Regions from separate parts of the Mycobacterium sp. Soil_C_30 genome, predicted to be linked through region 2. Evidence: predicted binding sites of a transcription regulator. Region 2 holds the regulator's gene; the other holds the start of a gene.
What was found. The regulator LexA, encoded in region 2, represses DNA repair genes until DNA is damaged. The targets are predictions, from matches to a motif close to CGAACANNTGTTCG.
Positions count from the first base shown of each region.

Region 1 (7,153 bases), on a different contig from region 2:
AGCATCGGCGCGCGCTGCGAACTACTCCGCGGCGCCCGGGTGTGGCCCGGAGTCGTCCTGCCCGATCACGGGATCCGCTACTCCAGCGACCTCTGAGACGCCGCAGCGACGAGAGCGTGTACCGCGTGGTCGGTGCCCGGCGGCAAACCGTCGACGGGCCACCACCGCAGATCCAATGACTCGTCGCTGATCGTGATCATGGCGTCGGCCGGTGCCCGCACCACGAACTGCAGATCCAGGTGACGGGTGGGCACCCCCAGCGAGCAGGTCAGCGGGTGAACATGGATCGCGGCCAGCCGCTCGAGGCCCAGTCCGGTGATACCGGATTCCTCGGTGGCTTCCCGCAACGCCGCGGCCTCGATGTCGGCGTCTGCGGGTTCGCAGTGGCCGCCGAGCTGAACCCAGCGGCCCAGCCGTGGATGCAACGTCAGCAACACCTCGGTTCCTGCGGCGTTCAGCACCGCCGCCGAGGCGGTGATGTGCCCGGGTTCGCAGGCGCGCTCACACGAGTCGGGGCGTGCCAGCACGAATCCGAGTACGGCCTCGCGCAGCGCGTCCTGGTCGGGATCCGGTGCCTGCCAGTGCCTCAGCGTCGAGATCACCGAATCGCGCAGCGTCACCGGCGGACCAGCAGTCCGGCGGTGTCGGCGGGGTCGCGGGGTCCGGTGTCGTCGAGGGGGTAGCCGATCGCGATGGCCCCCATGGGATTCCACTCCGCGGGCAGCTCGAGCTCGTCGCGCACCAACTGCGGGGCGAAGATCGTCGACCCGATCCAGCAACTGCCGACCCCGCGCACAGCCAGCGCCACGAGCAGCGCCTGTACGGCTGCGCCCGCGGCGACGGTGAACATGGTGCGCTCGGCCTCGGTGCGCGCCCGGTCGGGGTAGTCGTGAGCGCCGTCGAGAACCATGACCGGAATCACCACCTCGGGCGCGTCGAAGAGAATTCGCCCGCGTGCGACGCGGCGTTCGATCGCATCGGCCGGCTTTCCGTCAGCGGCGAGATCGGCCCGCCACTGCTGGCGCATGGCCTCCAGCAGGGGAGTGCGCCGCGATGCGGTGAGCCAGACGAACCGGACCGGCCGGGTGTGATGCGGCGCGGGCGCGGTGAGCGCTTCGGCGACGGCTTCTTCGATGAGGGAGGCGGGCACCGGTTCGGTGGTGAACCGGCGCACCGAGCGACGCAACAGTTGGGCCTGCTTGCGGCCCAGCTCGATCGACTCGGCGGTGCCGAGCCAGAACAGATCGTCTTCGCCGGGCCGCAGCAGATCCCGTCCGCGGGAGCCGTCGTCACGCAGGCGCAGCCCACGCACCACGGCAACCGGGATACCGGTCAGTTTTCCTTTCACCAGATCGGCCGCGGCGGCGATCTCGTCGGCCACAGCAACCTCGGTCACCACCAGCTCGTTGCCGTGTTTGTCGACCGCGCCCGCGTAGCCGTGCAACACCGGCAGCCCGGCCGCGCCGATGGCCTGGTCGATCTGACCGTTACGCCAGGCGCGGCCCATCGTGTCGGTGATCACGACGGCGACGTCCACTCCGAGGCGTTGCGCCAACCCTGCGCGCAGGGCGGCGGCGCTGCCGTCGGGATCAACGGGGAGCAACGCCAGTTCGGTGCTGCCGATGTTGGATCCATCCACTCCGGCGGCGGCCTGGATGAGCCCGAGTGCGTTCTCGGTGATAAGAGTGCGTCCCTTGCGAGCCAGCACTCTAACCGCCTCAGCGTCGATCAGCTTGCGGCGCAGCGCATCTCGCTCTTCAGGATCGGCGGGCGCGGCCACGATGCGGCCTTCGGTCTTGGAGAGCACCTTACTGGTGACCACCATCACGTCGCCGTCGCGCAACCACGGCGCAGCCTCGGCCAGGGCGCCCACCAGATCGTCTCCGGGGCGGAATTCGGGAAGACCTGGGACCGGCAGAATTTCGACGGCCGCCGCGGCACCGTGCTCGGGACCGCTCATCGCAGACTCACGCCCATCAAATCCATGCCGGCACGCACCATCTCAGCGGTGGCTTTCGGATCGGTCATCAGTAGCGGGACCGACCGCACTGCCACACCGTCGATCTCGGCGTGGTCCTGCTCGGAGACGAGCCAGCCGTCGAGGATGCCGGTGGCGGTGCGGGCACCGTGGTACCGGCCCACCGCCTCGGACGTCGATTCCACTCCGATGACGGTCAGGCATTCGTCGGCCATGCCGCGCAACGGCTTGCCGCCGATGATGGGTGAGTAGCCGACCACGGGCGCGGTGGTGGACCGCAGCGCCCCGCGGACGCCGGGGATGGCCAGGATGGGGCCGATGCTCACCACGGGATTGGAGGGGGCGAGGAAGACGATGTCGGCTTCGGCGATCGCGTCGGCGACTTCAGGTCCCAGCGTTGCCTTTTCGGCGCCTACGTACGCGAAACTGTGGGTGGGCACCTTTGCGCGGTAGCGCACCCACCACTCCTGGAAGTGAATTGCCTTACGATCGCCGGTCTCGGGATCGGTGATCACCACGTGGGTCTCGCTGCGGTCATCACTGGCCGGTAGCAGGCGTGCGCCGGGGCTCCAGCGTTTGCACAGGGCTTCGGTCACCTGCGAGAGCGGGTACCCGGCGCGCAGCATCTGGCTACGTACCAGATGGGTGGCCAGGTCGCGGTCGCCCAGACCGAACCAGTCCGGTTGCACGCCGTAGGCGGCGAGTTCCTCCTTGGCATGCCAGGTTTCGTTGCGGTGGCCCCACCCGCGTTCGGGATCGATTCCGCCGCCGAGGGTGTACATACACGTGTCGAGATCGGGGCAGATCCGTACCCCGTGCATCCAGGCGTCGTCGCCGATGTTGACCACTGCGGTCAGCTCATGCTGGACCTCAGCTTGACCCTCAGGGTCAGAGGCGAATTGCCCTAATCCCAGCAACTGTTGAACGCCCAGCAGGAATCTCGCGCCGCCGACGCCGCCGACCAAAACGGTGACCTTCACATCGAACGAGAGTAGGCGTTGTTGCCGGTCGAGATATCAGCACGGTCACGTCTGCGACACGCCCGCGTACCGACTCGCGGAAATGTCGGTCTCAAATGGTATGAATTTCCGTTCCACGGCTTGACCTCACCAGCTAACCCGTGTCTAATCACATCAGTGTCATTTCCCGGTTGGCCGGCCGGTTCCGGTGTCGCAGACCGAGATTCGATCACCTGTTCGAATAGGGATGGCCACAGATCAATAGTGGGCGACATCGATGGATCGACTATCAAAAATGTGAGGAGGCGGAACATGTCCTATCAGCACCTGATCGGAGCTATGGGCAGCATCCCGCACACCAACATGGAACCGGCAACCGAGGGGGGAATCGAGATGGGGGGACGTCCGCACTTGAGCCTCGTGCCCGAGCGCTTCGAGCCCGAACCCGAGCCCGCCGACGACCAGTGGCAGGAGCGCGCGCTCTGCGCGCAAACCGACCCTGAGGCGTTCTTCCCGGAGAAGGGTGGCTCCACTCGTGAGGCCAAGCGCATCTGCCTCGGCTGCGAGGTGAAGGACGCCTGCCTCGAATACGCACTCGCCAACGACGAGCGCTTCGGCATCTGGGGTGGACTGTCCGAGCGTGAGCGCCGTCGCATCAAGCGCGGCATCATCTAGCCGAGGGCGAGCCTCACTCGTCGTCGAGTGTCGGATCGATGACCGTCGGTTCGACACCCAGATAGGTGGCCACCTGAGCCACCAGAATGTCGTGAAGTAACTCCGTCAACTCTGTCGTGTCTTTGGCCCGCCGCTCAATTGGCTTGCGGAACAACACGATTCGTGCCCGGGTGTTGTTGCCCCGGACGTCCACCCCGGCTGGGATGAGCCTGGCCAGCGCGATCGCCCCGTCGGCGATCACCTCGGGTGGGAACTGCACGTTCTCCGGATCTCGCGGGGCGATCCGCGGAATCTCGTCGACCGCGACGTCGAGGGCCGACACCCGATCGGAAAACCGGCGCTCGATCGGTTCATAGGCCTCGAGCACCGCCATGTCGAACCGTTCGGCCCGGCTGCGCCACCCCGGCACGTCGCGGGGCAGCAGCGGACCACGGATCTCCCGGCCGTGCCGGGTGCCCCATTTTCTCCCCGACGGTCGATGCCGAGAGCTGCCCGATTGAGCCACCCGCCGATCGTAACGGTCCGGCATCAACAGATAACGGTTCAGTTGTGCCGGGTCCGGCTGCGCGTGTCCGCCGTGTCGCGGGCACGACAGCGCGATAGCCTCACTCGCGTGAATGTTCCCCGTCGCTGCTGCAGGCCTGGGTGCCCTCACTATGCCGTGGCGACGCTGACCTTCGTGTACTCGGACTCGACGGCCGTAGTCGGGCCGCTCGCCACCGTCCGTGAGCCGCATTCGTGGGATCTGTGCGTGACCCACGCGGGCCGCATCACCGCGCCACGCGGCTGGGAGCTGGTCCGCCACGCCGGACCGTTGCCGTCGCACCCCGACGAGGACGATCTCGTCGCACTCGCCGACGCAGTCCGGGAGGGCCGCGACGGTGTTGCCGCGGGCGCCCCGGTGCACGGATTCTCTGATCCCCATCCCGTCTCCAGCGCCGCCCCTGCAGCGGGTGTGTTCGCCTCGGCCGCCCAGCGCCCTACCGGCACCGGTCGCCGGCGGGGGCATCTGCGGGTTTTGCCGGATCCCTCCGAGTAGCACCCCGCACTCTGTAAAGCGCCCGGTAGCGAAGTTTTGTGTGTAGTTGCCCGGCAATTCTGACGGTGGGAACGGCTAGGCTGGTAGAGGCAGCCGAACCCCGCCCCCAGCCGTAGTCAGGAGTCCCGCAATGTCTCGATCCGCTGACGCGGTTGCCCGTGTGATCAAGGCTTACGACGTTCGTGGCCTCGTCGGCGAGGAGATCGACGAGCAGTTCGTCTCCGAGGTGGGCGCGGCGTTCGCCCGGCTGGTCCGCGGCGACAGCACTCAGGTGGTCATCGGATACGACATGCGGGAGAGTTCGCCCGCGCTGGCCGCGGCATTCGCGTCCGGCGTCACCGCCCAAGGGCTCGATGTCGTTCGTATCGGCCTGGCGTCGACCGACCAGTTGTACTTCGCGTCAGGTTTGCTCGACTGTCCCGGCGCCATGTTCACCGCCAGCCACAACCCGGCCGCCTACAACGGGATCAAACTGTGCCGCGCGGGCGCCAAACCGGTCGGTCGCGACACGGGTCTGGCAACCATCAGCGCGGAGGTGGTCGACGGTGTCCCCGCCTTCGACGGTCCGCACGGTTCGGTCTCCGAGAAAGATGTCCTGGCCGAGTACGGCGCGTTCCTGCGCGGGCTGGTCAACGTCACCGAGCTGCGGCCGCTGCGGGTGGCTGTCGACGCCGGTAACGGTATGGCCGGCCACACCGCACCCGAGGTGTTGGGCCAGATCAGCTCGTTGACGGTGCTGCCGCTGTATTTCGAGCTCGACGGCTCTTTCCCCAACCATGAAGCCAATCCGCTGGACCCGGCCAACCTGGTCGATCTGCAGCGCTTCGTCCTGGAAACCGGCGCCGACATCGGACTCGCGTTCGACGGCGACGCCGATCGCTGTTTCGTCGTCGACGAACGCGGCGAGGCGGTGTCTCCGTCCGCGGTCACCGCGCTGGTGGCCGCGCGTGAGCTGACCCGCGAGATCGGCGCCACGGTGATCCACAACCTGATCACGTCCCGTGCGGTGCCCGAGCTGGTGATCGAACGCGGCGGCACGCCGGTGCGGTCGCGGGTCGGGCACTCCTACATCAAGGGACTGATGGCCGAGACCGGCGCCATTTTCGGTGGCGAGCATTCGGCCCACTATTACTTCCGTGACTTCTGGGGCGCCGACTCGGGAATGCTTGCGGCGCTCTATGTACTGGCCGAGCTCGGTGGGCAGGACCGCCCGCTGTCGGAGCTGGCGGCCGACTATCAGCGCTACGAGGCCTCGGGCGAGATCAACTTCACCGTCAAGGATGCCGCGGCGTGTGTGGAAGCGGTGCTGAAGTCGTTCGGCACCGGCATTCACTCCATCGACCACCTCGACGGTGTGACGGTGGACTTGGGCGACGGCAAGTGGTTCAACCTGCGGACGTCCAACACCGAACCGCTGCTGCGACTCAACGTCGAGGCCCGCACCACCGACGAGGTCAACGGCGTCGTCGCCACGGTGGCCGCCGAGATCGAAGCGGCCCAGGCGGAGCCATGAGTGCCACCCGGGCCACCATCGATCTCGACGACAGCGACGGCTTGATCGGCGCAGATCGACAGGGCCTGTTGCACGGCGCATCGATGTCCGGTGCGCAGGTTCGGGCCACCGCCGCGGCAGTGGACGAAGGCGCTCTGGACAGCGTGCGCACCGGCGAACGCCCGCGCTCGCTGATCTGGGTGGCCGGCCGGGGCGCCGCCGAATCCGCCGGCGCCATGCTGGCCGCGGTGCTCGGTGGGTCGGCGGCCGAACCGATTGTCATTGCCTCAGAGGTTCCGCCCTGGATCGGGCCGCTGGATGTCCTGGTGGTGGCCGGTGACGATCCGGCCGACCCGACGCTGGTATCGGCGGCGGCCACCGGAGTGCGTCGAGGTGCACGCGTGGTGGTCGCGGCACCGTATGAAGGTCCGTTGCGCGACGCGACCGCCGGCCGGGTCGCGGTTCTGGAGCCGCGGCTGTGGGTGCGCGACGAATTCGGGCTGTGCCGGTACCTGGCGGTGGGTTTGGCCACGCTGCAGGCAGCCGAGACGGGAGCCGCGGCGTTGCACATCGATCTGCCCGCCCTCGCCGACGAACTCGACGCCGAGGCGCTGCGCAACAGCGCCGGGCGTGAGGTGTTCACCAACGCCGCAAAGTCTCTGGCACAGCGGATGGCCGGACGCGCGGTGGTGCTGGCCGGGGACAACGCCGCCACCCTGGCACTGGCGCGACATCTGTCGATGGTGCTGCTGCGGGTGGCGCATCAGACCGCTGCTGCCAGTGGTCTCGCGGACGCAGTGGTCGCGCTGCGTGACGGTATGGGCGCCGGAACCGGCTCGGGCGCAAACGATTTCGACTCGTTGTTCCACGACGAGGAATTGGACGGGCCGCTGCCTCAGCGGCCACGGGTGCTGGCTCTCACCTTGGCCGCCGAACGTGCCGTGGTCTCGGCGCGCGTGGCGGGTGTGGGTGATGTCGACCTGGTGGGCACGGAGGATGTGCCGGACGGA
Region 1 covers NZ_JBDGJH010000021.1:122,621-129,773, reverse strand. Annotated here, with positions in the region: gene manB (mannose-1-phosphate guanylyltransferase) at 1-96, shown strand, start outside; gene AC3A6P_RS29020 (NUDIX hydrolase) at 78-620, opposite strand; gene AC3A6P_RS29015 (coenzyme F420-0:L-glutamate ligase) at 617-1,960, opposite strand; gene cofD (2-phospho-L-lactate transferase) at 1,957-2,958, opposite strand; gene AC3A6P_RS29005 (WhiB family transcriptional regulator) at 3,250-3,612, shown strand; gene AC3A6P_RS29000 (metallopeptidase family protein) at 3,626-4,048, opposite strand; gene AC3A6P_RS28995 (DUF3499 domain-containing protein) at 4,226-4,651, shown strand; gene AC3A6P_RS28990 (phosphomannomutase/phosphoglucomutase) at 4,782-6,164, shown strand; partial or broken gene AC3A6P_RS28985 (TobH protein) at 6,161-7,153, shown strand, end outside.
Region 1: cofD (2-phospho-L-lactate transferase) is a predicted target of LexA. The motif match lies at 3,164-3,177, and genes of this name have one in related genera.

Region 2 (7,153 bases):
CCGAAGAGAACGAGCGGTACACCGACGCGAATCGCAGATAGGCAACCTCGTCGAGCTCGCGAAGCGGTCCCAGAATCGCCAAGCCGACCTCATTGCTCGGCACCTCTGGTGAACCCGCCGCACGAATGGTGTCCTCCACCTGTTGGGCGAGATGGTGCAGTGCGTCCTCGTCTACTTGACGGCCTTGGCACGCCCGTCGCACGCCGCGCATCACCTTCTCGCGAGAGAACGGTTCGGTGACGCCGCTCCGCTTGACCACTGCGAGCACTGCGGTCTCGACCGTGGTGAACCGCCGGCCACATTCCGGGCATGACCGCCGACGTCGAATGGCTTGGCCTTCATCGGCTTCGCGGGAATCGACCACACGAGAATCCGGATGCCGGCAGAAAGGACAGTGCATCACCGCTCCTTCGCCGCACTGGACACGTGTTACTCCCGCTTCAGAGAGTACCTGCGCCGCGCCGAGCTGAGCCACCGCCATCGCTCTGGGCGCAGTCCTGCGCATTCCCATCGCCATCACGGTTGTGCACCACCTGGATTCGTCGTGGTCCGACACGGACTCAGCCCACGGGCGCGATGAGCGTCTGACCGGCCGTCAAGGCCACACTCTCGAGCTGGTTGAGCTCGCGAATCTGCTGCACCGTGTCGCCGATCGGCACGCCGGGAGCGACCCGGGCCGCGACGGTCTGCAGCGTTTCCCCGCTCTGCACCTGCACGACGGCCAGTTTGCTCGGAGTCGGGGCCGTGGCGCCCTGGATGGCCTCACCGAACTGGGCGACAGCGCCGAGCCACACGGTGATCAGCGCCGCCAGCAGCGCCAGCCCGACCGTGGTGACCGGCGTGATGCTCCGGCGACGACGATGCGGCGCCCGCGAGACCGGCACACCCGTACCGCGCCGGCGGACCGGCGCACCGGCCGGACGCACCTCCATCGGCCTGCGCCTCACCTGTCCGGCGTCGGTGCGCCGACGTACCGGCCGCGGCGCGCCGTCCACGGGACGCGGCTGCGCGTGGCGCGGAGGCAGAGTGTCGATGAGTGTCATGTCCGTTCCTTCCGACCCGAGAAAATGGTGTCCTGCAGAGATCCGGTACCGAGCCCGGTTGAGCTGTGCCATCGTTCGCTCCTGTGTTCGAATCTAGTCGATCACATGTTCGATAAGATAGTGCCAACCGAACATGTGATCGATTTGTAGCCGAACCATAGAACGACCCACCGACAAAAACTTCCGCCCCAGGGGTCACTCCAGCCCCACTTCGTGAAATCGGCCGCCGGGCACCAGGCCGCGCACAGCGACGGGCACCCGGTTCCGCGACACGCCTCGAACACATGTTTGATTCTGTCGGTCGCTGCGATTACATTCAGGGCCATGGGTGACAGCACTGGCACAGGTTCAGACGCGCAAGGCGGCACAGGTAGACCGCGTGACAACTCCCCCGATCCATCGCTGACCGAACGGCAGCGCACCATCCTCGAGGTGATCCGCGCCTCGGTGACCAGCAGGGGCTATCCGCCGAGCATCCGTGAGATCGGCGATGCCGTGGGCCTGACGTCCACCTCGTCGGTCGCCCACCAACTCCGCACTCTCGAGCGCAAGGGCTATCTGCGCCGTGACCCGAACCGGCCGCGAGCCGTCGATGTCCGGGGTGCCGACGACGCCGCGCCGGCAGTGCTCACCGACGTCGCGGGTTCGGACGCGTTGCCGGAACCCACCTTCGTCCCGGTGCTCGGCCGAATCGCTGCCGGCGGTCCGATCCTGGCCGAACAGGCCGTCGAGGACGTCTTCCCGCTACCCCGCGAACTCGTGGGCGAGGGATCGCTGTTCCTGCTCAAGGTGGTCGGCGAATCGATGATCGACGCGGCCATCTGCGACGGGGACTGGGTGGTGGTGCGGCAGCAGGCCGTGGCCGACAACGGCGATATCGTGGCCGCGATGATCGACGGCGAAGCCACGGTCAAGACCTTCAAGCGCACCAGCGGTCAGGTCTGGCTGATGCCGCACAATCCCGCGTTCGACCCGATCCCGGGCAACGACGCCGCGATCCTCGGCAAGGTTGTCACCGTCATCCGGAAGATCTGACCCGGACGGGGTGAGCTGACCCATCCCGCGGGGGCGGGTGAGCTCACTCCGCTTTGGTGAATCCGTTGGATTCGGCCAAATCCTCTGAGGCGAACCAGATTTCAGCGACCGTCACATCGTAGGAAGCAGAGCCGGGCGAGTGGTAGGTCCCCGTGCGCATACTTCCCTTGATGGGGTAACCCTCCGGCGCTTCATCGGGGTCATCCAGCGGAAGATGGATCGCCGGAGGCGCCGACGAGGCGGTCGGTGACGGGCCGTCTGTCGGCCGTTCGTCATCGGGTCGCTCGAAGGGCGACGGCGTGTACTCCGGCTGTGCGTACTCCGACGGCGTGTACTCCGGCTGTGCGTACTCCGGCCGTCCGTACTCGCTCGGCGTTTCGCCGGACAACGAAGCATCCGGTTGCCCATACCCGGGCTCGGCGTACGGAGACGGTGACAGGCCGCCGTCCCCATCCTCGAAGGTCGCGCCGACGGGCGCCGCGTAGCCCGGTTCATCGACATCAGACGACGGCGCGGCCGGTTCTTCCTGCGCCGGCGGCGGCGCCGCACCGTATACCGGGGCGAACAGGGAGCCGGGCCCCGGCACGTGAGCATCTTGGTCAGTCAGCCACGGTGGCCGGGACTCCTCCGCGCCCGCCGCGGCGTGGCGGCCGGACGGCTCCCCGGATTCCGTCTGTACCGGCGTGGGCGCGGTGTCAACGGCGTCGGGGTCCTGCTCCTCAACATCGGCGGTGAAGTCCTCGGCCTCGTGCGCACCGTGATGGGTGAACAGATCGGGGCCGGTAGCGGCAGCCGCCAACCCCGCGGTCGGTACGGCCGGCTCGCTCCACGGCTGGGCGCCGGGCTCACGTTTGGCCCACGGCGGCTGCGCGGCCAGGTAGTCGGTGTCGTCGGGCTCGGCATCGCCGAACTTCGACGGCCCACTGCTCTGTCCTGCGCCCGCGGATTCCCATCTGGCGTGTTCGTCCTCGTCGCGCCCCCCATGCGAGGCCTCATCGAAGACGTCGTGGTTCCCCGGCGCACCACCCGGACGGAAACCGCCGCCGGCGCCTGGGCCGGCGTTGCGGCGCTGTCGCATCACCGCGAACGCCGCCAACGAGGCCAGAAGCAGGATCGCCAGCGGGATGAGCACCCACAGGTACCAGCTCTTCGAACCCGATCCCTCGGTGCCGCTGTCATCACCCTGAGCCGCGGGCGCAGCGGCAGGCGCCGAGGTGGGGCTGGCCTGCTGGGGGAGATCGAGTCCAGCCAGCCGTTCGGCGAGCTCCGGCGGCTGCGTACTGAAGCTGTTGGTGCTGCTGTTGTACGTGACCTGCCCGCCGCTGAAGTTCTGCGTGATGGTGCCGTCGCCGGTCTGGTCGGCGATCGGGACGCCGAGATCACCGCCGCTACCGCCGAGCTCGTCCCACGCCGCCTTCATCGGCCCGCGCACGATCACGGCGCCGTGTTCGGCAGTCCACACGATCACCGGGTCACCCTCGGCGCCGAAGGTGCTGATCCGGCTGCCGGGCACGTCGCCGTCGGCCTCGTTGGCGGTCGGGAAACCGAGTTCGCCGGTAGGCCCACCCGCGGCCTCGTACTTCTCCAGAATGGTGCCGCTGACGACGTGCGCGCCCGTGTCCGGCGAGAAGAAGATCTTGCCGCCCGCGAAGTCCTGGCCGGTGCCGTCGCCGACGGGGTACGGGTCGCCTTGTTTGGCGCCGAGCTGGCCGCCAGCTCCGCCGGCCACCCGCCAGGCGAGGTCGATCGACGATGCGGCGTCGTCGGGCAGCGCCAGGTCCCCGAGCTGCCCGGCCAACTCGGGCGGCGTGGTGGTGAAGGTCTTGGCGGCGGTGTCGTAGGTCAGCTGCCCACCGCTGAACCGCTGCGAAATGGTCTCGCCGCTGTAGGTTTCGTCCTCCACCGGGACACCCAGCGGACCCGACGATCCGCCCACCCGGTCCCAGGCCGCGTTGATCACGCCGCGCACCAGCCACGCGCCCGTGGCAGGCGTCCAGAAGATGACCGCACCTTCGGGTGCGCTGAAGGTGACGTTACGGCTTTCCGGAGCCCGCCCGGGCCCCTCGTCGATGGTGGGGAATCCGAGGCCGCTGTCGGCCGGGCCGCCGAGGGAGCGGTACTTGTCGAGGATGGCGCCGAAGACCGACCGCGCGCCGGTCTCGGGCGAGAAGAACATGGCGCCGTTCACGAAGTCCTGGCCGAAGCCTGCGCCGGCCGGGTAGATGCCGCCGACCTTCGGGCCGAGCGGCGAGGTGTCGCCACCGGAGCCGGTCCACGCCTGATCGATCGCTACGGCGGCGTCGCCTTGCGGGTCGGCGTGAGCGACCGGAACGAATGGCGTTGCGAACGCAAATGCCGCGCACACCGCCAGAATTCCGACCGCCCATCGCAATGGGTTTCGCTGCGTCGTCATGCCCACTCCCCGCGGTTTACCGGCCTGCATACGCCGATCTCGTCGTCCGAAATTCGTCACCGTCAACTCTCGGACAATAGCCGAGCACGATATGGCCATATCGCCGTCATTTTGACGACAATACCCACCCGGTACCGAATTGACGTGCAGGCCCGACGCGTTTTGCGCGCAATATGTCGGGTATGGAACGCTGCTAGACCCCCAGGCTGCGGCCGACGATCTCTTTCATGATCTCGGTGGTGCCGCCATAGATGGTCTGCACGCGTGCATCGAGAAATGCGCGCGCGACGGTGTATTCGCGCATGTATCCATAACCACCGTGCAATTGCAAACACCGGTCGACCAGCCGCACCTGGGCTTCGGTGGTGTACCACTTGGCCATTGCCGCCTGGTCTGCGGTGAGCTTTTCGTCGAGATGCAGCCGCAGGAACTCGTCGACCATGATCCGCACAGCGGTGGCTTCGGTGGCGAGTTCGGCCAACACGAAGCGGCTGTTCTGGAAGCTGCCGATCGGCTTGCCGAAAGCCTTGCGTTCCTTGGTGTATTGAATGGTTTCCTCGAGAACGGCTTCCATGGCGGCGGCGGCCATGATGGCGATGTTGAGCCGTTCCTGCGGCAGGTTCTGCATGAGATAGATGAAGCCCATGCCCTCGTCGCCGAGCAGGTTCTCCGCGGGCACCTTGACATCGGTGAACGACAGCTCAGCGGTGTCCTGGGCGTCCAACCCGATCTTGTCGAGGTGGCGCCCGCGCTCGAAGCCCTCCATGCCGCGTTCGACCACCAGCAACGAGAAGCCCTGTGCGCCCTTGTCCGGGTCGGTCTGGGCGACGACGATCACCAGGTCGGCGTGGATTCCGTTGGTGATGAACGTCTTCGAGCCGTTGAGCACCCAGCTGCCGTCATCCTGCTTGACCGCGCGGGTCTTGATGCCCTGCAGGTCGCTGCCCGTGCCGGGTTCGGTCATGGCGATGGCGGTGATCAGCTCGCCGCTGCAGAAGCCCGGGAACCAACGCTGCTTCTGTTCGTCGGTGGCCAGCCGCAGCAGATAGGGCGCCACCACGTCGTTGTGCAGGCCGAAGCCGATACCGCTGTAGCGGCCGGCGGTGGTCTCCTCGGTGATCACGGTGTTGTAGCGGAAGTCGTCGATACCGCCGCCGCCGTACTCCTCGGGCACCGCCATGCCCAGGAAGCCCTGCTTACCGGCTTCGACCCACACGTTGCGGTCGACGATCTTGTTCTTTTCCCACTCCTCGTGGTGCGGTGCGACGTGGCGCTCGAGGAAGGTGCGGTAGGACTCGCGGAACAGTTCGTGTTCGGGCTCGAACAACGTGCGCTGGTACTTGACGGCACTACCCATGATGGACCTCCGGAGCCGGGTTCGGGGTTTGACAACACGTCTTGCCGACGACGATATACCAACCGGGTGGTTGGTCGGCAAATCCGTGCCGCGAGTTCCCCGTAAACTGCCCGCCATGGCATCTGCGCCGGCCAGCCTGACGCATTGGGGCGCCTTTCACGCCCAGGTCCGCGACGGCGACATCAGCTCGGTACAACCGCTGGCCACCGACGTGAACCCCTCGCCCCTACTGGGCAATCTGGCGGGTTCGCTGCGCCACCGCGCCCGGGTGGCCGAACCCGCGGTGCGCCGCGGGTGGCTCGAGAACGGACCCGGCCCGTCGGCGCAGCGCGGGGCCGACGAGTTCATCGTGGTGTCGTGGGACGAACTCACCGAACTGCTGGCCACCGAACTGCGTCGCGTGGTCGACACCTTCGGCAACGAGGCGATCTACGGCGGGTCCTACGGATGGGCCAGCGCGGGCCGCTTCCACCATGCACAGAGTCAGGTGCACCGCTTCTTGAAACTGCTCGGCGGCTACACCTTCTCCCGGCACTCGTACAGCCTGGGCGCCACCGGGGTGATCATGCCCCGCGTCGTCGGCACCCACGACGATCTCTTCAAACGCTCCACGCAGTGGGACGTGATCGCCGAGCACACGGATCTGCTGGTGTGCTTCGGGGGCATCGCCATGAAGAACACCGCCGTGAATCACGGTGGGACGACGGCACATCCGGCCCGGGACGCCCTGGCCCGGTTCCGTGACCGTGGGGGTCGGATCGTGTCGATCTCCCCGTTGCGCGACGACGTGGACGGCGACTACGAGTGGCTGCCCGCGGTGCCGGGAACCGACGTCGCCATCATGCTCGCACTCGCCTACGTCCTGGCCACCGAAGCGCTGGCCGACCGTGACTTCCTGGCCACGTACTGCGTCGGGTACGACAGGTTCGAGCGGTATCTGCTCGGCCTCGACGACGGGGTGCCCAAGTCACCCGAATGGGCGTCCGAACTCTGCGAACTGCCCGCAGACGCCTTGCGGCAGTTGGCCCGACGCATGGCCGCCTGCCGGTCCATCGTCACGGTCAGCTGGTCACTGCAGCGCATCGAACACGGCGAACAGGCGCCGTGGATGGGGCTGACGCTGGCCGCGATGCTGGGCCAGATAGGCCTTCCCGGTGGAGGTTTCGGCCACGGCTACGGCTCAATGAACGAACCGGGGCTCGCGCCGCTGCGGTGCCGACTGCCCGTGCTCCCCCAGGGCCTCAACCCGGTTCGCACGTTCATCCCGGTCGCCGCGGTCAGCGATATGCTGCTGCATCCCGGTGA
Region 2 covers NZ_JBDGJH010000007.1:168,393-175,545, reverse strand. Annotated here, with positions in the region: gene nrdR (transcriptional regulator NrdR) at 1-400, opposite strand, end outside; gene AC3A6P_RS15595 (LysM peptidoglycan-binding domain-containing protein) at 561-1,043, opposite strand; gene lexA (transcriptional repressor LexA) at 1,368-2,078, shown strand; gene AC3A6P_RS15585 (LGFP repeat-containing protein) at 2,122-4,491, opposite strand; gene AC3A6P_RS15580 (acyl-CoA dehydrogenase family protein) at 4,685-5,848, opposite strand; gene AC3A6P_RS15575 (molybdopterin guanine dinucleotide-containing S/N-oxide reductase) at 5,964-7,153, shown strand, end outside.